Regions from separate parts of the Nocardioides luti genome, predicted to be linked through region 2. Evidence: riboswitches for the same ligand, from Rfam matches in the RefSeq annotation. Region 2 holds a riboswitch; each other region holds the start of a gene.
What was found. Region 2 has a riboswitch for cobalamin ahead of H5V45_RS20045 (ribonucleoside-diphosphate reductase subunit alpha). Riboswitches for the same ligand answer to the same signal wherever they lie in the genome.

Region 1 (5,212 bases), 170 kb from region 2:
GTCGTGGAGGCGCAGAAGGTGCTCCTCGAGCACCTGCCCACCGACACCGTGGTCGTGGTCGGCCGCGACGTCGGCCGGGGCGAGGAGTCGCTCGAGGTCACCACGTTGTCCGGTCTCGACGCCGCCTCGATCGACATGAAGTGCCTGCTGATCATCGGCTCGTCCGGCACCCGGCGGTCGGCGTCCGGGGCGGTGTGGACCTCGCGCTCGACCCCCACCGCCCCGGAGCCCTTCGCTCAGCCCAGCGACGAGCGATCACGTGCCGGGTCGTAGAGGAACGACTCCCCGCCACCGCTCGGGTCCAGCGCCCGCCCGACCAGGATCACCGCGGCCTGCCGGAGGCCCGCGTCCTCCACCTGGTCGGCGATGTCGGCGACGGTGCCACGCAGCACCTGCTCGTCGGGCTGGCTGGCGCGGTGGACAACGATCACCGGGCAGTCGGGGCCGTAGTCGCCCACGAGCTCGGCCATCGTCTCGCGCGTCCGGGTGATCGCGAGGTGCAGCGCAAGAGTGGCACGCGTGGCGGCGAAGCCGGCCAACGCCTCGCTCTCGGGCATCGCGGTGGAGCGGGCCTGGGCGCGGGTCAGGACGACGGACTGGGCCACCAGCGGGACGGTCAGCTCGCGACCGACGAGGGCAGCCGCGGCGGCGTACGCCGGGACGCCGGGCGTGACGTCCCACGGCACGCCGGCGGCCTCGAGTCGCCGAGTCTGCTCGGCGAGGGCGGAGTAGAGCGAGGGGTCACCCGAGACGAGGCGGACGACGTCGCGCCCGGTCGCGTGGGAGTCGACCAGCTCGCTGATGATCTGGTTAAGGTCGAGCGCTTGGGTGTCGACCAGCCGCGCCTCGGCGCGGCAATGGCCGAGCACCTCGGCGTCGAGGTAGGTGCCCGGATAGAGCACCACGTCGGCGGCACTCAGCATGGCGGCCGCGCGGAGGGTGATCAGGTCGGCGGCACCGGGGCCGGCGCCGACGAAGTGGATGGTCACGACTGCTCCTTGACGTAGGCCCACTGGATCACGGCCCGGGCCGGCGTCCAGCCGGTGAAGGTGCCGATCGGTTCGGCGTGCTCGACCGCGATGCGGGTCAGCTCGCCGCCGTGCTCGGAGTGCAGCCGCACCAGCAGCTGCTCGGTCTCCAGGGTGACGCCGTGCACCACAAGCCGGCCGCCTGGTCCTAGGGCAGCGAGGCACGTGTCGACGACACGGGCGCGGGTGGCACCGCCGCCGACGAAGACCGCGTCGGGCGCGGGCAGCCCGGTCAGGGCGTCGGGGGCACGGCCGTGCACGACCTCGAGATCGGGGACGCCCAGCGCGCCGGCGTTGCGGGCGATCCGCGCGGCCCGGTCGCTGTCGGACTCCACGCCGATCGCGCGGCACGACGGGTGCGCCCGCATCCACTCGATGCCGACCGACCCGGCGCCTGCGCCGACGTCCCAGAGCAGCTGGCCCGGGGCGGGCGCGAGGCGGGAGAGTGCCGACGCGCGGAGGTCGCGCTTGGTGAGCTGGCCGTCGTGCTCGTACGCCGAGTCGGGCAGACCGGGCGACCACGAGGCAAGACCCTGACCGACCACCTCGAGGGCGATCACGTTCAGGCGGGAGACCTCGCCCTCCCAGCCATCGGCCACGCCCTCGACGCGCGTCTCGTCCCCGCCCAGGTCGCCGAGCACGCTGATCCGGCTTGCGGGGTACCCGTGCTCGACCAGCAGACGCGCGACCACAGCGGGGGTGGTTTCGTCGGCGGAGAGCACGAGCACGCGTCGGCCTGGGGCGAGCGCGCGCAGCAGCAGCCGCGGGTCGCGTCCGACCAGGCTGACGACGTCGTGGTCCTCAGCGGCCCAGCACATCCGGGCGCGGGCCAGCGCCACCGAGGAGACGGCCGGCTCGACGTGCACCGCATCGGCGCCGAGCAGCTCGGCCAGCGTCGAGCCGATGCCGCTCACCAGAGGGTCACCGGAGGCGAGCGCGACGACGTCCAGGTCGGCGTACTTCGCCATCAGGCCGGGAAGACCGTCGCGCAGCGGGCTCGGCCAGGCTTCCCGCGCCTGCTCGGAGACGTCCGGCAGCAGGGCGAGGTGACGACGTCCGCCGAGCACCACCGCGGCGCCTTCCACCATCGTGCGCAGGCGATCCGGAACCCCGACCCACCCGTCGGCGCCGAGGCCGACGACGGTGATCCGCGGACGGCCGTTGGAGGTCATGGGGTCAGACGCTATCGTGACGCCCGACAGGCACGAGGTGCCCCGACGGCCACGAGACGAACAGGCCCGACGGGAGAATCTGGGAAGCCGGTGAGAGTCCGGCACAGGCCCGCTGCGGTGACCTGGACGACGTCGATCGCGAGACCGGCACCGATCCAGGAAGTCCGAAGACCGGCCTCGCGCCACTTTGTTCGCTGGCTGACGAGCGGGAGCCTCCCATGCCACTGCAGTTTCCCTTCAGCGCCGTCGTGGGATCCGACGACATGGCCCTGGCCCTGGTCCTCACCACGATCTCGCCCGGCGTCGGCGGAGTCCTGGTGCGCGGCGAGAAGGGCACCGCGAAGTCCACGATCGTGCGTGCACTGGCCGCCGTCCTGCCACCGATCGACGTGATCGCAGGCGACCGGTTCTCCACCGACCCACGCGACCCCACGCCGCTCTCACCGGACGGGCCGTTCGCGGCGGACGCCCCGACGGAGACGCGGCCGGTGCGGCTCGTCGAGCTGCCGGTCGGCGCCACCGAGGACCGCGTCCTCGGCTCCCTGCACCTCGAGCGCGCGCTGTCGGAGGGCAAGGCGGAGTACGAGCCTGGCCTCCTGGCCCGCGCCCACCGCGGGATCCTCTACGTCGACGAGGTCAACCTCCTCCAGGACCACCTCGTCGACCTGCTGCTCGACGCCGCCGCCATGGGCCGGTCGAACGTCGAGCGCGACGGTGTCTCGGTCGAGCACGCCGCCCGGTTCGTCCTCGTCGGCACGATGAACCCCGAGGAGGGCGAGCTCCGTCCGCAACTGCTCGACCGGTTCGGCCTCACCGTCGAGGTCGCCGCGCCGCGCGACCCGGCCTCCCGCGCCGAGGTCGTTCGCCGCCGGATGTCCTACGACACCGATCCGGAGTCCTTCACCCGCCAGTACGCCGAGTCGGAGCGCGCGCTCACCGACCGGATCCAGGCGGCCCAGAAGCTCGTCGCGGAGGTCGAGCTCCGCGACGACGTACTTCTCAAGATCGCCGAGGTCTGCGCCGCCTTCGAGGTCGACGGCATGCGCGCCGACATCGTCACGGCCCGGACCGCCGTCGCCCACGCCGCCTGGCACGGCCGCACCTCGGTCACCACCGCCGACGTCCGCGCCGCCGCCCGCCTCGCACTCCCCCACCGTCGCCGCCGCAACCCCTTCGACGCCCCCGGGCTCGACGAGGAGCTGCTCGACCAGGTGCTCGGCGACGACGACCCCGCGCCGGAGCCCCCCGAGCCGCAGGGCGGATCCGAGGGGGAAGGGACCGAGGGGGAAGGGCCCGCGGACGGCCGTCTGGACACCGACCAGGACGGTTCCGGGGATCGTGAACCCACGAGCGGGACGCAATCACCGTCGGACTCCTCCTCGAGCCCCTCCGATGGCGGCGAGAGCGCGCCGCCGTCGACGGCCGGCGAGGCCCCAGCAGACGCAGCCGCCGCTGGCGATGCTCCCGGCCGGCCGGACACCACCGTCGACGCGCGGACCCCCTATCGGCCCAAGCTCTTCACGGTCCAGGGCACCGGCGAGGGCGAGGCCGGTCGGCGCAGCCGCGCGATGACCGAGTCCGGACGTCGGATCGGGTCCCGACACAGCACGGGCGGGGCAGGCTCGATCCACGTCGCCGAGACCGTGCGCGCGGCCGCGCCCCACCAGCTCGCCCGCGGCCGAACGTCGGGCAGCCTGCTCTTCCGCCCTGACGACCTGCGCGTGGCGACCCGCGAGGGACAGGAGTCCAACCTGGTGCTCTTCTGCGTCGATGCCTCCGGGTCGATGGCCGCGCGTCGCCGCATGGAGCAGGTCAAGACCGCGATCCTCTCGCTGCTGCTGGACGCCTACCGGCGCCGCGACCAGGTCGGGCTCGTGACGTTCCGGGGCGACCGCGCCGAGCTGGTGCTGCCGCCCACCCGCTCCGTCGACATCGCCGCGACCCGACTCGAAGCACTCCCTGCGGGAGGGCGTACGCCGCTGGCCGAGGGCCTGCTCGAGGCCGCCCGTGTGCTGCGCGTCGAACGCGTCCGCGACCCGCGTCGACGCCCGCTGCTCGTCGTCGTCACCGACGGTCGCGCGACCTGGGGACCCGACGCCGTCGCACGGGCGCGGACAGCAGCAGCTCACCTCGCGGGGACCGGGGTGACGTCACTGGTCGTCGACTCCGAGACCGGCTCGTTCCGGCTCGGGCTCGCCCGGGACCTGGCCGGGGTACTACGCGCCGAGCACGTCCCGGTCGACGAGGTCAGCGCGACCGGGCTCACCACGCTCGTCCACGACCGCGTGCATCCTCGCACGACCGCCGACACCAGTACCGAAGGAGCAGCCTGATGCCCCAGGGCCAGCCACTCACCGTCCCGGACGACGGTCTCAGCACCCGCGAGCGCCGCGAGCAACCGCTGCTGATGGTGCACACCGGTGACGGCAAGGGGAAGTCGACTGCCGCCTTCGGGCTCGCGATCCGCGCCTGGAACCAGGGCTGGGACATCGGGGTCTTCCAGTTCGTGAAGTCCGCCAAGTGGCGCATCGGCGAGCAGACGGTGCTCGAGCGACTCGGCACACTGCACCAGGAGTCGGGCGAGGGCGGCCCCGTGGAGTGGCACAAGATGGGTGCCGGGTGGTCGTGGTCCCGGAAGGCTGGCGACGAGACCGACCACGCCGCCGAGGCAGCCGAGGGGTGGGCCGAGGTCAAGCGCCGGATCGCCGCGCAGACCCATGACCTGCTGATCCTCGACGAGTTCACCTACCCGATGGAGTGGGGGTGGGTCGACGTCGAAGACGTCGTCGACACCCTGAGCCAGCGGCCCGGGCGACAGTTCGTCGTGGTTACCGGCCGGCGTGCGCACCCCCGGCTCGTCGAGGTCTCCGACCTGGTCACCGAGATGACGAAGGTCAAGCACCAGATGGACCGCGGTCAGAAGGGCCAGCGAGGCATCGAGTGGTGACGCCGTGACCAGCCTTCCCCGGTTCGTCGTCGCAGCTCCGGCGACCGGCCAGGGAAAGACCACCG
Region 2 (5,212 bases):
CCGGCCGGACGTTCAGCGAGCCGAGCAGCTCGGGGGCCATCTCGCCGGCGCCGATGCGCAGGCCGATCTTCGGCACCGCGACGAACGCCTTGCGGTGCACGGCGTCCGCGAGCGCCCGGGTGAACTCGGCGTTGGTGGGCGTGCGCGGGCAGCACAGGTTGAAGGCACCGCTGGCCGAGGCGTGCTCGGCGAGGTGCGCGACGCCGCCGACCCAGTCGCGCAGCGAGACCATCGCCATGTGCTGCCGGCCGTCGCCCAGGCGGGCGCCGAAGCCGGCCTTGAAGACCAGGCGGAGCTGCTTGAGCGGGGCGCTGCGGCGGTCCATGACCGGCGAGGTGCGCAGGATGCAGACGCGGGCGCCGGCCTCACTGGCCGCCGCGGTCGCGGCCTCCCACTCGCGGGTGACCTCGGTGAGCAGGGCGTGGCCGCGGCTGTCCGAGGCCTCGGTCAGCACCTGGGCGCCGTGGTCGCCGTACCAGCTGATGCCGTTGCCGGCGAGGAACGCCGCCGGCTCGGGGGAGCGGGCGATCGCCTCGGCGAGCACGCGGGTCGTCGTGACCCGGCTCTCCCGCAGCTCGCGGGCCCAGGTCGCCGAGTGCGGGTTGCCGGCGGTGGGCGTGCCGGCCAGGTTGACGACGACGTCGGCGGCGTCGACGACCGCTTGGTCGAGGCTGCCGGCGTACGGGTCCCACGTCGACTCGTCGGGGCTCGAGGTGGGGCGGCGGACCAGGGCGACGACCGCGTGGCCACGCTGGACGAGCTCGGTGCTGAGGGCGGTGCCGAGGAAGCCCGAGGCTCCGGCGATGACGATGCGCATGGGTCCAGCCTTGCAGACGACCGAAGCGACACGCCGACACCAGATGTGGTGTCGGGGAATCGAGAAATCCCTAGATATGGTGCTCCTGCTGGTCCGGGAGGTGCGCTGCGAGGCGAGTCTCCCGGGGCAAGAGGGAACCCGGTGCGAGTCCGGGACTGCCCCGCAGCGGTGAGTGGGAACGACAGCCGTCACACAAGCACTGGGATGCCTCCACGGGTCCTGGGAAGCGACGGCCGGTAGGGGTCGAGCGGTGCCGGGAGGCACCGTGCGGCGTGCCCACGAGTCCGAAGACCTGCCAGCGCCCGCGCACGACCGTGCGCGGTGGTCGCGGACCTCGAGGGTGGGTCGGCCGGCTGCCCGGACCCGACCCCTGGCGGGTGGGTCCGCGTCGTCGACCCCTCCTCGCGCTCCCGGCCTCCGGCCAGCTCGCGAGGAGAGAGCAGCAATGACGCAGACGAACATCCCAGCACCACCGACCACGACGCGCAGCCCGATGGGGGTGCGGAAGAGGAACGGCGACCTCGAGCCCGTCGACCTGAACAAGATCGTCCGGGCCGTCGAGCGCTGCGCGACCGGCCTGGCGTACGTCGAGCCGCTCACCGTGGCCACCCGCACCATCGCCGGGCTGTACGACGGCGCCACCACCGCCGAGCTCGACCGGCTGTCGATCCAGACGGCCGCGGAGCTCACCGCCACCGAGCCGGAGTACTCCCGTCTCGCGGCCCGGCTGCTCGCCGGCTACATCGAGAAGGAGGTTGCGGGCCAGCAGGTCGCCTCCTTCAGCCAGGCCGTCCGGCTGGCGCACCTCGAGGGGCTGGTCGGCGACGACACCGCGGCCTTCGTCGAGGCCAACGCCCGCAAGCTCGACCAGGCGATCGACCCCGACAACGACCGGCGCTTCGAGTACTTCGGGCTCCGCACGGTCTACGACCGCTACCTCCTGCGCCACCCGGAGACCCGGCTCGTCGTCGAGACCCCGCAGTACTGGCTGCTCCGGGTCGCCTGCGGCCTGGCCACCACCCCGGCCGAGGCGATCGACTTCTACCGCCTGATGTCGTCGCTGGCCTACCTGCCCAGCTCGCCGACGCTCTTCAACTCCGGCACCCGGCACACCCAGATGTCGTCGTGCTACCTCGTCGACAGCCCGGTCGACCGGCTGGAGTCGATCTACGCGCGCTACGCCCAGGTGGCGGCGCTGTCGAAGTTCGCCGGCGGCATCGGGATCGCGTTCTCCCGGGTGCGCGGGCGCGGTGCCCTGATCCGGGGCACCAACGGCCACTCCAACGGGATCGTGCCGTTCCTGCGCACGCTCGACGCCTCGGTCTCGGCGGTGAACCAGGGCGGGCGGCGCAAAGGCGCCGCCTGCGTCTACCTCGAGCCGTGGCACCCCGACATCGAGGAGTTCCTCGAGCTGCGCGACAACACCGGCGAGGACGCCCGCCGCACCCACAACCTCAACCTGGCGAACTGGGTGCCGGACCTGTTCATGCAGCGGGTCGAGGCGGACGAGACGTGGAGCCTGATCGACCCGGACCAGGTGCCCGAGCTGCCCGACCTCTGGGGCGTCGACTTCGAGCGGGCCTACCTCGCCGCCGAGGCCGAGGGGCGCGTCGTGCGGCAGCTGCCGGCGCGCGAGCTCTACGCGAAGATGATGCGGACCCTGGCGCAGACCGGGAACGGCTGGATGACCTTCAAGGACGCCAGCAACCGCACCTGCAACCAGACTGCCGTGCCCGGCAACGTCGTGCACCTGTCGAACCTCTGCACCGAGATCGTCGAGGTCTCCAGCGACGACGAGACCGCCGTGTGCAACCTCGGCTCGGTCAATCTCGCCCAGCACCTGCTCGCCGACGCCCTCGACTGGGACAAGCTCCGCGCGACCGTCCGCACCGCGGTGACCTACCTCGACCGCGTCATCGACATCAACTACTACCCGAGCCCGGAGTCGGCGGCGTCCAACCCGCGCTGGCGCCCGGTCGGGCTGGGCGTGATGGGGCTGCAGGACGTGTTCTTCGCGCTGCGCCTGCCGTTCGACTCCGACGAGGCGCGCGAGCTGTCGACCCGGGTCCAGGAGGAGATCTACCTGTCCGCGCTCGAGCGGTCGTGCGAGCTGGCGCAGGCGCACGGCCCGCACCCGGCGTACGCCGACACCCGGGCGGCCCGCGGGGACCTCCAGCCGGACCTGTGGTCGGTGACGCCCACCCAGACCGACCGGTGGCAGGCGCTGCGCGACCGGGTCGCCGAGCACGGCCTGCGCAACTCGCTGCTGGTCGCGATCGCGCCGACCGCGACGATCGCCTCGATCGTCGGCTGCTACGAGTGCATCGAGCCGCAGGTGTCGAACCTGTTCAAGCGCGAGACGCTGTCGGGGGAGTTCCTCCAGGTCAACGCCTGGCTGGCCCGCGAGCTGCGCGAGCGCGGCCTGTGGACCGCCGAGGTCCGCGAGCAGGTGAAGCGGCAGGAGGGCTCGGTGCAGGGCATCGAGGCGATCCCCGCCGACGTACGCCAGCTCTTCCGCACGGCCTGGGAGCTGCCGCAGAAGGCGCTCATCGAGATGGCGGCCGCGCGCCAGCCCTACGTCGACCAGAGCCAGTCGCTCAACCTGTTCCTGCTGAGCCCGACCATCGGCAAGCTCAGCTCGATGTACCTCTACGCCTGGAAGGCCGGGCTGAAGACGACGTACTACCTGCGCTCGCGACCCGCGACGCGCATCCAGCAGACGACGATCGGTGCCGCCGCGGTCCCCGCGCCGGACCCCGCCGAGGCCGTCGCCTGCTCCCTCGAGAACCCCGACTCCTGCGAGGCCTGCCAGTGACCACGACCGACGCCACCCCCACCACCCCGCGCAACCTGCTCGACCCGGGGATGAACCTCACCCTGCGGCCGATGCAGTACCCGCACTTCTACGAGCGCTACCGCGACGCGATCAAGAACACCTGGACGGTCGAGGAGGTCGACCTGCACACCGACCTCAAGGACCTGAAGAAGCTCTCGGACGCCGAGCGGCACCTGGTGTCGCGGCTGGTCGCGTTCTTCGCGACCGGCGACACGATCGTCGCGAACAACCTGGTGCTGAACCTCTACCAGCACGTGAACTCGCCCGAGGGCCGGCTCTACCTGTCCCGCCAGCTCTTCGAGGAGGCCGTCCACGTGCAGTTCTACCTGACCCTGCTCGACACCTACGTCCCCGACGAGCAGGAGCGGCACGAGGCCTTCGCCGCGGTCGACAACATCCCGTCGATCAAGCACAAGGCCGACTTCTGCTTCCGCTGGATCGACGAGCTGTTCGAGGTCCGCAGCCTGCAGACCCGCGAGGACCGGCGCAGCTTCCTGCTGAACCTCATCTGCTTCGCGGCCTGCATCGAGGGCCTGTTCTTCTACGGCGCCTTCGCCTACGTCTACTTCCTGCGCTCGCGCGGCCTGCTCAACGGCCTCGCGTCCGGCACCAACTGGGTCTTCCGCGACGAGTCGATGCACATGGCCTTCGCCTTCGACGTGGTCGACACCGTCCGCGAGGAGGAGCCGGACCTCTTCGACGACGAGCTCGCCGCCCGGGTGCGGGAGATGATCACCGAGGCGGTCGACGCGGAGGCGCAGTTCGCCGAGGACCTCCTCGGCGGCGGCGTCGCCGGCCTCTCGACCGCCGACATGCGGCTCTACCTGGAGTACGTCGCCGACCGCCGGATGGAGCGGCTCGGCCTCCCGGTGATCTACGGCTCGGCCAACCCGCTGCTGTTCATGGAGCTGCAGGACGTCCAGGAGCTCTCGAACTTCTTCGAGCGCCGGGTCTCGGCGTACCAGGTCGGCGTGAGCGGCCAGGTCTCCTTCGACGACGACTTCTGAGCCGAGTCGGCGCTAACTGCAGATCCAGAGGGGTCGAGTCGGCGCTACTGCAGACGGAAAGCAACGAGTCGGCGCATCTGCTCCTGCAGATGCGCCGACTCGGCGTGCTCAGCGTCGGCAGATGCGCCGACTCGGCGGGGTCAGACCTCGAACTGGCCGGACTCCAGGCGCTGCTTGACGTCCTTGAGGAAGCGGCCGGCGTCGGCGCCGTCGACCAGCTGGTGGTCGTAGGACAGGGCCAGGTAGACCATGTGGCGCACGGCGATCGTCTCGCCGAGGTTCGGGTCGTCGATGACCACGGGGCGCTTGACGACCGCGCCCGGCCCGAGGATCGCGACCTGCGGCTTGTTGATGATCGGGGTGTCGAAGAGCGCCCCGAAGCTGCCGAGGTTCGTAATCGTGAAGGTGCCGCCGGACAGCTCGTCCGGACCGATCTTGTTGGTGCGGGTGCGCTCGGCGACGTCGGCGATCTTCTTGGCCAGGCCGGCGATCGAGAGGTCGCCCGCCTCCTTGACGACCGGCGTGAGCAGCCCCTTCTCGGTGTCCACCGCG
Region 3 (5,212 bases), 170 kb from region 2:
GGGTGAGGCGACGGCGGCGGTGGCGGCCGCGAACGCGGGCACCCCGGGCACGATCTCGGTAGGGAAGCGGTCGGCGAGCCGGTCATGCATGTACATGAACGACCCGTAGAACAGCGGATCCCCCTCGGCGAGCAGCACGACGGTCCGTCCGGCCTCGAGGTGGGTGGCGAGCCGGGCGGCCGACTCCTCGTAGAACTCCGCGATCGCCCCGGCGTAGCCCCCCGGGTGGGCCGTGCTGCCCGTCGTGACTGGGTAGCGCAGCTCCTCCTCGATCGCGTCTGCCGGGATCAGGTCGGCGGCGATGCGGCGCGCGTTGGACTGCTTGCCGACGCCCGCGTGGTAGGCGACGACGTCGGCGGAGGCGACCAGCCGCGCGGCCTTGACGGTGATCAGCTCGGGGTCGCCGGGGCCGAGCCCGACGCCGTAGAAGTGTCCAGTTGGCGTGGTCATTCCTGCTCCTGGGCCAGCGCGTTGAGCGCCGAGGCGGTCATGGCCGAGCCGCCGCGGCGGCCCCGCACGGTGAGGAAGGGGACGTCGATACCGTGGTCGTCCGCGAAGGACTCCAACGCCTGCTTGGATTCCGCAGCGCCTATGAAGCCGACCGGGCAGCCGATCACCGCAGCGGGCCGAGGAGCCCCTTCGACGAGCAGCTCCAGCAGGTGGAACAACGCCGTGGGAGCGTTGCCGATTGCCACGACCGCTCCCTCGAGGAGCGGCACCCACAGCGAGACCGCGGCGGCCGATCGCGTGGTGCCCCACCGGCGCGCGAGGTCGGGCACGCGCGCGTCGCGAAGCAGACAGACCACGTCGTTGTCGCGGGGGAGTCGAGCGCGGGTGACCCCCGAGGCGACCATGTGGGCGTCGGTGAGGATCGGCGCCCCCGCCTCCAGCGCGGTCCGCGCCGCAGGCACCAGACGCGGGTGCACGACGAGATCGTCGACCAGGTCGACCTGCCCGGTGCCGTGCACCATCCGCACCGCCACCGACTCAGCCTCCGGGGGCAGCGCGTCCAGCCGCGCCTCGGCACGGATCGTGGCGAACGATTCGGCGTAGATCGCGGACCCCTGGTCGACGTAGGCGTAATGGCGGGCCGGTCGGGCCGGTCCCTCGATCGAGCCAGTCATGGCGTCACCACCACGCCGTGCCACGGGGTGACCACCAGGTCGTGACCGGGTCCGACCAGGTCGCCGACGAGGTCGGGCGTGAGGACGCCGTCCGGGACGGGCACGTGCAGCACTCCGTCGTACGACGGGATGCCGGAGGCGGCGGGTACTCGGGCGTCGCCTGGCGCGGGAGGCGCCAGCGGGGACTCGAGCTCGGCGACGTGCCAGGCGGCCGTCTCGTCGTGGCCGCGCTCCAGCAGGAAGCGGTGGGCCAGCTGGACCAACTCCTCGGCGACGTCGGGCAGTGGGACGACCGCACCCCAGCCCGCGCCGACCCTGAGCTGGGCGGTGTCCGCGTCGAGGACCACGGCACCGAGGTCGGTTTCGCGGTCGACGAGGTCGCCCCGGCCGTCGTCGAGCACGAACAGGAACCGGCCCGGCAGTGCGGCCAGTTCAGGTAAGGCACAGAGGCGCTCGTCGAGCTCATGGACCACCGGCCGCAGGTCGGCCCGACCTCCGGAGATCCCGGTGAGCGGGGAGCACATCAGGTTGCGTGCGAGCTCGTGGCTGCGCGAGGGGAGCAGACCGGTCCCCACGACGGCGTCCACCACCTCGTCAGGAAGCTGGCCGCCGACGAACGGCAGCGCGCGCAGCTGCAGGTTGGCACGCCCCGTGAGGTAGACCTGCCCGTCGCCGTGGTCGTGCGCCACCTGCGCGAGGATCTCAAGGGATCCGGCTGGGAGGTGGCCGCCGGCCAGACGCAGGCGAATCAGTGCGCCGTCGTCGGCGGGCCAGGGGCGGAGCACGCCGGGGCACCGGTCACGGCGGAGTCGAACGGGTGGGAGGGGCACCGATGGTCCTCTGAGGTCAGGGACCCGTGCGCGGGGTCCTCGAGTGACCTCGCGGCTGTTGCCGCAAGGGCCAGCAGGTCTTCGGACTCGGGATCACCCGGTGCGGGACGCCTTCCCGGACCCCGCGGTCCAGTGGCTGTCGTAAGACAGGGCCCCGCCCGTCACCCTTACCGCTGCGCGTCAGTCCCGGATTCGCACCGGGTTCCCTGCGCCCCCGCGGCGGACCACGGGAGGTTGACTGGCGTTCGGCACGCTACCAACACACCCGTGCGGACGACACCCGTGGGCACGGACCGGTCCGGTGCTAGTGTCCTCCGCATCCACACGGGAGCCCGATGCATCGGGCTGAGATGGGGCTGATGCCGCCCCGACCGTCGAACCTGCTCCGGATCATGCCGGCGAAGGAAGTGAGATCGACGTGTTGCCACGGTTCCACCTGATCACCGATTTCGGACCCCTCGATCGGGATGCGTTGACGCGCCTGCTCGCCGTCGTTGGCGAGGGCGCCGTCGGCACTCCGCGCGTCGACGCGGTCCAGGTCCGTGCAAAGCAAGCCAGTGACCGTGAGGTCGTCGCCTGGACGCGTGAGCTGCTGGCCGAGCTCGCGCCACGGGGGACGCGGGTGATCGTCAACGACCGCCTCGACGTCGCACTCGCCGCCGGGGCGCACGGGGTGCACCTCGGCCGGAACGACTTGTCCGTCGCGGACGCGCGGGCGCTCGCCCCGGTGGACTTCCTGGTCGGTGCCACCTGCCGTGGTCCGGAGCACGCGATCGCAGCGCGGGCCGAGGGCGCCGACTACGCCGGGGTGGGTCCGGTGCACGCCACCTCGACCAAGGACGGGTTGCCTGACCCCCTCGGTCTCGACGTGCTCGCCGCGACCGCACGGGAGATCCCGGCGATCGCGATCGGGGGGATCACCGCGGCGCGGGTGCGCGACGTGATGACCTCCGGTGCCCATGGCGTCGCCGTGGTCGCCGCCGTCTGGAAGGACCCCGACCCACCCGGCGCGGCCCGGGAGATCGCCGAGCTCGTTCACACGTCGTGAGCCCGGTGACGCCCGGGCTCCGGGTGGTGGTCGTCGGTGGCGGGGTGATCGGGCTGGCCTGCGCTGACGAGTTGGTCATGGCCGGGCACGACGTGACCGTCTGCGACCCCAGACCCGGCGGCGGTTCGACGTACGCCGCCGCGGGGATGCTCGCGCCCGGTGGCGAGGCATGGTTCGGCGAGGAGGCACTGCTGCGGCTGGGGATCGACTCGCTCGCGAGGTGGCCGGCCTTCGCAGCCTCGCTGGCGGAACGGTCGGGGCACCACCTCGACCTGCGCTCGACCGGCACCGTGCTCGTCGCCGCCGACCGCGACGACCTCGCCGAGGTGCACCGTGCCTGCCGACTGCTGGACGCCAGCGGGGTGCGGGTGGAGGAGCTCGACCGGCGGGCCCTGCGAGCGGCCGAGCCGATGCTCTCGGGGCGCGTCGTCGGCGGGGCGCTGCTGCCCGACGACCGCCATGTCAACCCGCGGCGGGTCGCTGACGCGCTACTCGCGGTGCTGGGCGACCGGGTGGTTCGTGCCCGCGCGACCCCCGAGCCCGACGGCGTGGTCCTGGACGACGGCTCCCGTCTGCGAGCGGAGGTGGTGGTGCTCGCCACCGGCGCGACCGGGATGCCGCACGTGCGCCCGGTGCGCGGCGAGGCGGTCCGGCTGCGGTCCAGGCCGAGCCCGGCCCGGGTGCTGCGGGCCCGCGTCCACGGGGAGCGGGTCTACGTCGTGCCGCGCGCGCACGGGGAGCTGCTGATCGGCGCGACCGAGGAGGAGCACCCGGCCGACGACGGCGACCCGCTGCCGACCCTCGGCGGGGTGGCCCGGCTGCTCGAGACCGCGCGCGCCTTGATACCCGGACTCGCCACCGCCGAGCTTCTCGAGGTGGTCGCCCGGGACCGGCCCGGCAGCCCCGACAACGGTCCGCTGCTCGGACCGGTGCCGGGCACGGGGAGCGCCCGGCTGGTGCTCGCCGGTGGACATCACCGGGGCGGCGTGCTGCTCGCGCCGGTCACCGCGGCGACCGTGCGTGCCCACGTCGACGGCCTCGCGGTGCCGCCAGCGGCGCAGGCGTTCAATCCCCAGCGCTTCGACCGCCCCAACGACACGGACCGCCACACAGACCGCGACACGGATCGGAACGAGGAACCATGCGCCTGAGCGTGAACGGACGACCGCACGAGCTGCCCGAGGGCACCGCGCTGACCGGCCTGCTGGAGACGGTGGCCCCCGACCCTCGCGGCGTCGCCGTCGCCCTCAACGGCAGCGTCGTGCGCGCCGCCGAGTGGCCGGCCATCCCGCTGCGCGAGGGCGACCTCGTCGAGGTCGTCACCGCCCACCAGGGCGGGTGAGCGGCGTGGAGATGCTCGAGGTCGCGGGCGTGCAGCTCGCCCCGCTGTGGCTGGGCACGGGCGGGTTGACCAGCCTGGAGACCGTGCGTCGCGTGGTCGAGGCGGCGCGCCCCGGTCTGGTGACGGTCTCGGTCCGGCGTACCTCCGACACCGGGACGGGCAGCCTGCTGGCCACCCTGCGCGACCTCGGCGTCCAGGTGCTGCCCAACACTGCCGGCTGCCTCGGCGCCCAGGAGGCGGTGCTGACCGCCGAGCTCGCCCGGGAGGCGCTCGGCACCGACTGGGTCAAGCTCGAGGTGATCGGCGACGAGGTCAGCCTGCTGCCCGACGTCGTCGAGCTGGTCGAGGCCGCGGAGACGCTGGTGGCTCGTGGCTTCACGGTGCTGCCCTACACGACCGGAGACCCGGTCGTCGCCCGCCGGCTGGTCGACGTCGGCTGTGCCGCGGTGATGCCGCTGGGCTCCCCGATCGGCTCGGGACGCGGGATCGCTGACCCGCACACGATCGAGGCGGTGCGGGCGGCGGTGGACGTCCCGGTCGTCCTGGACGCGGGGATCGGCACCGCCAGCGAGGCGGCGCACGCGATGGAACTCGGCTGCGACGCAGTGCTCGTGGCGACCGCGGTCACCCGCGCCGAGGACCCGGTCGCGATGGCGCGCGCGATGAGCCTGGCCGTCGAGTCGGGTCAGCTCGCCCGCCGGGCCGGGCGGATCCCGCGCCGGGAGACGGCGCGGGCCTCGAGCCCGATGCGTGGGCGGGTGGGGCGGTGAGGGTGCCGAGGCTGCTCCTACTCACCGACCGCGGGCAGCTGCTCCCGGGACGTGGCCTGGTCGAGACCCTCGCCTCGTGCGCGGCGGCCGGCGCGACG
Region 4 (5,212 bases), 190 kb from region 2:
GGAGTCAGCTGAGCAGATCGTTGCGCTGCTCCGCAGCGAGGCAGGCAGGACACCCTACGACCGCGAGCTGAGCGACCTTGTCGGCGAGCTCACCACCTGCAGCGAGACCTTCAGCAAGTTATGGGCATCTCACAACGTGAGGGAACACCGCACAGGCATCAAGTCGATCAGTCATCCGGTGGTCGGCGACCTCGACCTTTCGTTCGAAGCGCTCGACCTCAGCGGTGAGCGCGGGCTCCAGCTTGTGGCCTTCTCAGCCCCGCCCGGATCCCCGACAGCCGACGGCCTACAGCTTCTCTCCAACTGGGCTGCCACCAATCGGGAGCTCACTCAGGACTCTGCAAGCGATGCGTCGTGAGAGACCGTGCGGGTCGATCAACCCATAGACCGAGCGGCGCTTCCGGGGTGGTGGCCAAGCCCGAGACGAACGGGTATCGATGCTCATCGAGGCCTGCGGCGATCCAACAAGTCTGGTGACTACTAGGCGGGCCCGAGGGCTTGGTGCCGTGCGGGCCGAACGCGGCCCCTACCGAACCGGGACGTGGAGGGTCTCGGTTCGCCGAGAAGGAGAGTGACCTCGGCGGTCCGGTAGCCTCGTGGCATGCCCGGGCCGACCTTTGCTGTAGTGCTGCGGAGTTCTCTCGGTGCAGCGATCGCATTGGTAGTGGGCTTGACCTGCACCGTCCTCTCCGCTCTGACCTCCGTCGCTCCGATGGCCGACATGAGCGACGAGGTGGCCCCGATCCCCACTGCCGCTGTCTCTGTGGCCGAGGAGGTTGCCGCGGCGTCGCCCGCCATGGCTGACATGTGCGCCGACGGTTGTGTCATCGACGCCACCAGTGTCGTCTGCGCGGGCGCTTGGCTGATGGTGACCAGCGTGCTGGTCTTGCTTAAGACGTCTCGTCGTCACACGTACCTTGGGCTCCTGGCCCGCATTCGGCGGCCTGGCCTCCCGCGCCGACGGCTACGCGAACGAACGCCCTGGGTCGTGCTGTCACCGATCTCTGTGTGCGTGTTCCGGGTCTGACAGGTCGCTCAGGACTCCTTCCTCTGAGCCAGCCTCCGGTGGCATGCCTAGCCGCAAGCTGCCCGACCGGTGCGCCTCGTGCGCCCGTCACGACCTGAACCGGTCGCCCGTTCGTCCGCAACGCTCACAGGGCGGATGCGGCGCATCGGGAACCCGATCGGACCTACTCCCCACCACGAAGGACTGAACAACTCATGGAAATGGCTTCCGCCATCCCCGACTGGCTCACCCCCGTCGCCTGGACCTACATCGCACTCTCCCTGCTCAGCACTGCCTTCATCGCGGCCGACATCTACCTGGCCCGCCGCCGCCACCACAGCGTTGCCCCCGAACTGGTGTGGGTCACCTCAGCGCTCTACCTCGGTCCCTTCGCCATCCTCGCCTATCTGAGTCGCGGACGCCTTGGGTCGTCGACTTCTGCGGACGAGACGATGCCAGTCACGGACGCGACAGCACTCGCGGTGCTACCCGGAGGCGGCGCTTCCGCCGTCGCCCACCTGATCGCGGTCCCGCTCGTCGTCGCGGTCGGGTGGACGATCGCCGGCGAGGCGATGTGGCCCATGATCCTCGTCATCGCCGTCTTGGTCATCATCATGCTGGCGGTCTATGGGTACCTCGCCGGTCGCGGTTCCAGCACCGGAAATGCCCGCTGGCTCTCCGTCGGCGCCGCCACCACCGCCGCCATCTTCACGGTCACGGCATTCGACATCGGCATGGTCGGCTGGATGCTCCTCCTCTACTACAACAGCGCCATGCCGCCAGTCACCGAGGGCACCTTCTGGTTCCTCATGCAGGTAGGCGTCATCATCGGTCTGGCCACCGGATACCCAGCTGTCATGTGGCTGCTGCGCCGCAACCAGGCCGTCGTCCCCACCTGAGCAATGCGCAGCTAACTGTCCGCGCATCGCGTCCCGATGTGCTGCCGCCGCAACCGCGTGGCGGCAGCACATCCGGACCATGGCATCCGCCGCTGGACGCAGGCAAGACGGCCAAGCAACAGGTGGTGGCAACTCGCGAACTCGACGACTGGACGTCACAAGCGCCCGAAAGGCAGGATTCAACGCCGCAGCGAGCTCTCGATCTGCGCGCGAAAGTGACGAGGTGTGAACGTCGTGCGTGACTCGAACCGGTCGGAGCACGTCGCGACACTGGGGCAACTTGTGCCGGCGTCGTAGCACGCTTTCGGGCAATGAGAGAGGTGCCGCTGGCCCGGATCGTTGCGGCGGGGTCGCTGCGCTGGGTGCGGGAGCGAGCGGGGCCCGGTCCGGAGATCGCGGCGTCGGCCCGTTGCTCACGGACCCGACAGAGCCGAGCTCGTGTCGAGTGCGAGTCCGTTGCTGGGCAGCGTACCGGGCCTCAGGTCGCGGGCGTGGGAGGACGTCCCCCCTTCATCGGCATCAGGTCTTGAGGTGTCGTGCGTCTTGGCGCACGGCGCTGTCGTCCGATCGGAGGGCCGAAGTGCTAGTGCTCGCCCTCATGCAGCAGGGGCCCGTTGACGAAGACGTCCTGGTGACGCAGACCGGCTGTCAGTTCCCGTGCAATCCGGGGCCCGTGGTCAGCGTCCAGCCGGACGACGTCTGGTACGAACACGTCGACCCCGACACCGCCCGGGCCCTGGTGGCCGAGTACCTGGTCCGAGCTCAGATCCTCGAGACGCAGCGTCTCCCACGCGCGCGGCGTCCTCTAGGCTGACCGCACACGTCTCGTGGGATCAGGAACCCGGTGCGAGTCCGGGGCGGTTCCGCCACTGTGATGCCCTTCGTCCCACCGGCGGCGGGCACAGCCAGACACTGGCCACGAGACATCCACCCAGCCGGGACGAGAATCCCGAGGAGGAGCTGACCAGGCGCATGCGCATCGCCCTGCTCTCGACGTCGGACACCGACCTGCTTTCCGCCCGTTCCTCGGGCGCCGCCTACGTCTGGGCCAACCCGGCCCGGCCCGGCCACCAGTCGATGGCCGAGGCCATCGAGGGCGCCGACCTGGTGGTGGGCCGCATCCTGGGCTCGCCGCACGACCTGTGCTCCGGGTTCGCGCGGATCCGGACCACCGGGATGCCGATGATCGTTCTGGGTGGCGAGCAGCAGCCCAGCGCCGAGCTGATGGAGCTCTCAACCGTACCGATCGGGATCGCTGCCGAGGCGCACCGCTACCTCGCCGAGGGCGGACCCGCCAACTTGGCCCAGCTGCACGCATTCCTCTCTGACACGGTGCTGCTCACCGGGGAGGGGTTCGAGCCCCCCATTGAGATCCCCGCGTGGGGTGTGCTGGAGCGACCAGTGACACCGGTCGACCTGCCTCGGGTTGGCGTGCTCTTCTACCGAGCCCACCAGGCCAGTGGCAACACCGCGTTCGCGCATGCCCTGGCCGACGCCGTCGACGCCACCGGCCAGGCGGTCGGGGTGCCGATCTTCAGCTCCTCGCTCCGGTCCTCGCCTGACGAGCTGTACGAAGCCCTGGGCGCCTTCGACGCCCTGGTGGTGACCGTGCTCGCCGCCGGCGGGAGCCAGCCGGCCGGGGCCAGTGCCGGAGGGGACGATGAGGCGTGGGACGTTGCGCGGATCGCCGCGCTCGACATCCCCGTGCTCCAGGGACTTTGCCTGACCAGCAGTCGCGAGGAGTGGGAGGCATCCGACGACGGCGTCACGCCGCTCGACTCGGCCAGCCAGATCGCTATCCCCGAGTTCGACGGGCGGATCATCACCGCGCCGTTCTCCTTCAAGGAGATCGACCAGGACGGCTTGCCGCGATACGTCGCCGACCCCGAGCGCTGCGCCCGGGTCGCCGGCATCGCGGTCAACCACGCACGCCTGCGGCGGATTCCGCCCTGCGAGCGCAAGGTCGCGCTGATGCTGTCGGCGTACCCCACCAAGCACTCGCGGGTCGGCAACGCCGTCGGCCTGGACACCCCCGTGTCCACGATCCGGCTGCTGCGCCGGATGCGTGACGCGGGCTACGACCTCGGCCCCGTGGGTGCGGTCCCGGGCCTCGAGCTCGAGGACGACACCGAAGCCGGTGATGCCCTGATCCACGCGTTGATCGCGGCAGGCGGCCAGGACGAGGAATGGCTGACCCAGACCCAGCTGACCGACGCGCACGTGCGGATCACGCCGGAGCAGTACAGCGCGTGGACGGCCGACGTGCACCCGGAGCTGCGGAACAAGATGGTCGAGGCGTGGGGTCCGGCGCCCGGACGGCTCTTCGTCAACGACAACGGGGAGATCGTGCTCGCCACGATCACCGCCGGCAACGTCGTCCTGCTGATCCAGCCGCCCAGGGGCTTCGGGGAGAACCCGGTCGCGATCTACCACGACCCCGATCTCGCGCCGTCACACCACTACCTCGCGGCCTACCGCTGGTTGGGCGCATCGGAGGACACCGGCGGCTTCGGCGCTCACGCGGTCGTGCACCTCGGCAAGCACGGCTCGATGGAGTGGCTGCCCGGCAAGAACGCGGCGCTCTCCGCGGCCTGTGCCACCGACGCGGCGATCGGTAACCTGCCACTGATCTACCCCTTCCTCGTCAACGACCCGGGGGAGGGGGCGCAGGCCAAGCGCCGTGCGCACGCCACGATCGTCGACCACCTGATCCCGCCCATGGCGCGCGCGGAGTCATACGGCGACATCGCCCGACTCGAGCAACTGCTCGACGAGCACGCCAACATCGCGGCGATGGACCCGGCCAAGCTTCCGGCCATCCGCGGCGAGATCTGGCAGCTGATGCACGCCGCGGAGATGCACCGCGACCTCGGCCTGGACGAGCGCCCCGACGACGAGGAGTTCGACGACTTCATCCTGCACGTCGACGGCTGGCTCTGCGAGATCAAGGACGCCCAGATCCGCGACGGCCTGCACGTCCTCGGCCAGGCGCCGGCGGGCGAAGCGCGCGTCAACCTGGTGCTCGCCATCCTCCGCGCCGCCCAGGTGTTCGGGGGTGAGTCCCGCGCGGTCCCGGGCCTGCGCGCCGCCCTGGGCCTCAAGGAGGGCGCGGAGGCCACCGTGGCCGTCGACGAGATCGAGCGACAGGCCCGCGGCCTGGTGCAGCGGATGGACGACGCCGACTGGGAGGTCGGGACCGCAGCCAAGCTGCACGACGACCCGGTTGTCCAGGAGGTGCTGCACTTCGCCGCCACCCAGGTGGTGCCCCGGCTGGAGCGCACCACCGACGAGCTCGACGCGGTGCTGC

Region 1: it holds a riboswitch for cobalamin, as region 2 does, so the genes downstream of both, H5V45_RS20915 (magnesium chelatase subunit D family protein) here and H5V45_RS20045 (ribonucleoside-diphosphate reductase subunit alpha) in region 2, are expected to answer to the same signal.
Region 3: it holds a riboswitch for cobalamin, as region 2 does, so the genes downstream of both, H5V45_RS20890 (nitrite reductase) here and H5V45_RS20045 (ribonucleoside-diphosphate reductase subunit alpha) in region 2, are expected to answer to the same signal.
Region 4: it holds a riboswitch for cobalamin, as region 2 does, so the genes downstream of both, cobN (cobaltochelatase subunit CobN) here and H5V45_RS20045 (ribonucleoside-diphosphate reductase subunit alpha) in region 2, are expected to answer to the same signal.

What each region holds. Positions count from the first base shown of each region.
Region 1 covers NZ_JACKXE010000002.1:396,049-401,260, forward strand. The annotation lists gene H5V45_RS20900 (precorrin-2 C(20)-methyltransferase) at 1-273, shown strand, start outside; gene cobM (precorrin-4 C(11)-methyltransferase) at 237-989, opposite strand; gene cbiE (precorrin-6y C5,15-methyltransferase (decarboxylating) subunit CbiE) at 986-2,200, opposite strand; cobalamin riboswitch at 2,219-2,394, shown strand; gene H5V45_RS20915 (magnesium chelatase subunit D family protein) at 2,419-4,533, shown strand; gene cobO (cob(I)yrinic acid a,c-diamide adenosyltransferase) at 4,533-5,147, shown strand; gene cobBC (bifunctional hydrogenobyrinic acid a,c-diamide synthase/histidinol phosphate aminotransferase CobBC) at 5,152-5,212, shown strand, end outside.
Region 2 covers NZ_JACKXE010000002.1:222,069-227,280, reverse strand. The annotation lists gene H5V45_RS20050 (TIGR01777 family oxidoreductase) at 1-817, opposite strand, end outside; cobalamin riboswitch at 890-1,131, shown strand; gene H5V45_RS20045 (ribonucleoside-diphosphate reductase subunit alpha) at 1,263-3,632, shown strand; gene H5V45_RS20040 (ribonucleotide-diphosphate reductase subunit beta) at 3,629-4,660, shown strand; gene sucB (2-oxoglutarate dehydrogenase, E2 component, dihydrolipoamide succinyltransferase) at 4,801-5,212, opposite strand, start outside.
Region 3 covers NZ_JACKXE010000002.1:389,991-395,202, reverse strand. The annotation lists gene H5V45_RS20900 (precorrin-2 C(20)-methyltransferase) at 1-450, opposite strand, end outside; gene H5V45_RS20895 (precorrin-8X methylmutase) at 447-1,124, opposite strand; gene H5V45_RS20890 (nitrite reductase) at 1,121-1,909, opposite strand; cobalamin riboswitch at 2,010-2,210, opposite strand; TPP riboswitch at 2,269-2,378, shown strand; gene thiE (thiamine phosphate synthase) at 2,427-3,002, shown strand; gene thiO (glycine oxidase ThiO) at 2,999-4,153, shown strand; gene thiS (sulfur carrier protein ThiS) at 4,144-4,344, shown strand; gene H5V45_RS20870 (thiazole synthase) at 4,356-5,114, shown strand; gene H5V45_RS20865 (thiamine phosphate synthase) at 5,111-5,212, shown strand, end outside.
Region 4 covers NZ_JACKXE010000002.1:411,658-416,869, reverse strand. The annotation lists gene H5V45_RS20990 (helix-turn-helix transcriptional regulator) at 1-358, shown strand, start outside; gene H5V45_RS20985 (hypothetical protein) at 602-1,027, shown strand; gene H5V45_RS20980 (DUF4396 domain-containing protein) at 1,228-1,905, shown strand; cobalamin riboswitch at 2,696-2,840, shown strand; gene cobN (cobaltochelatase subunit CobN) at 2,878-5,212, shown strand, end outside.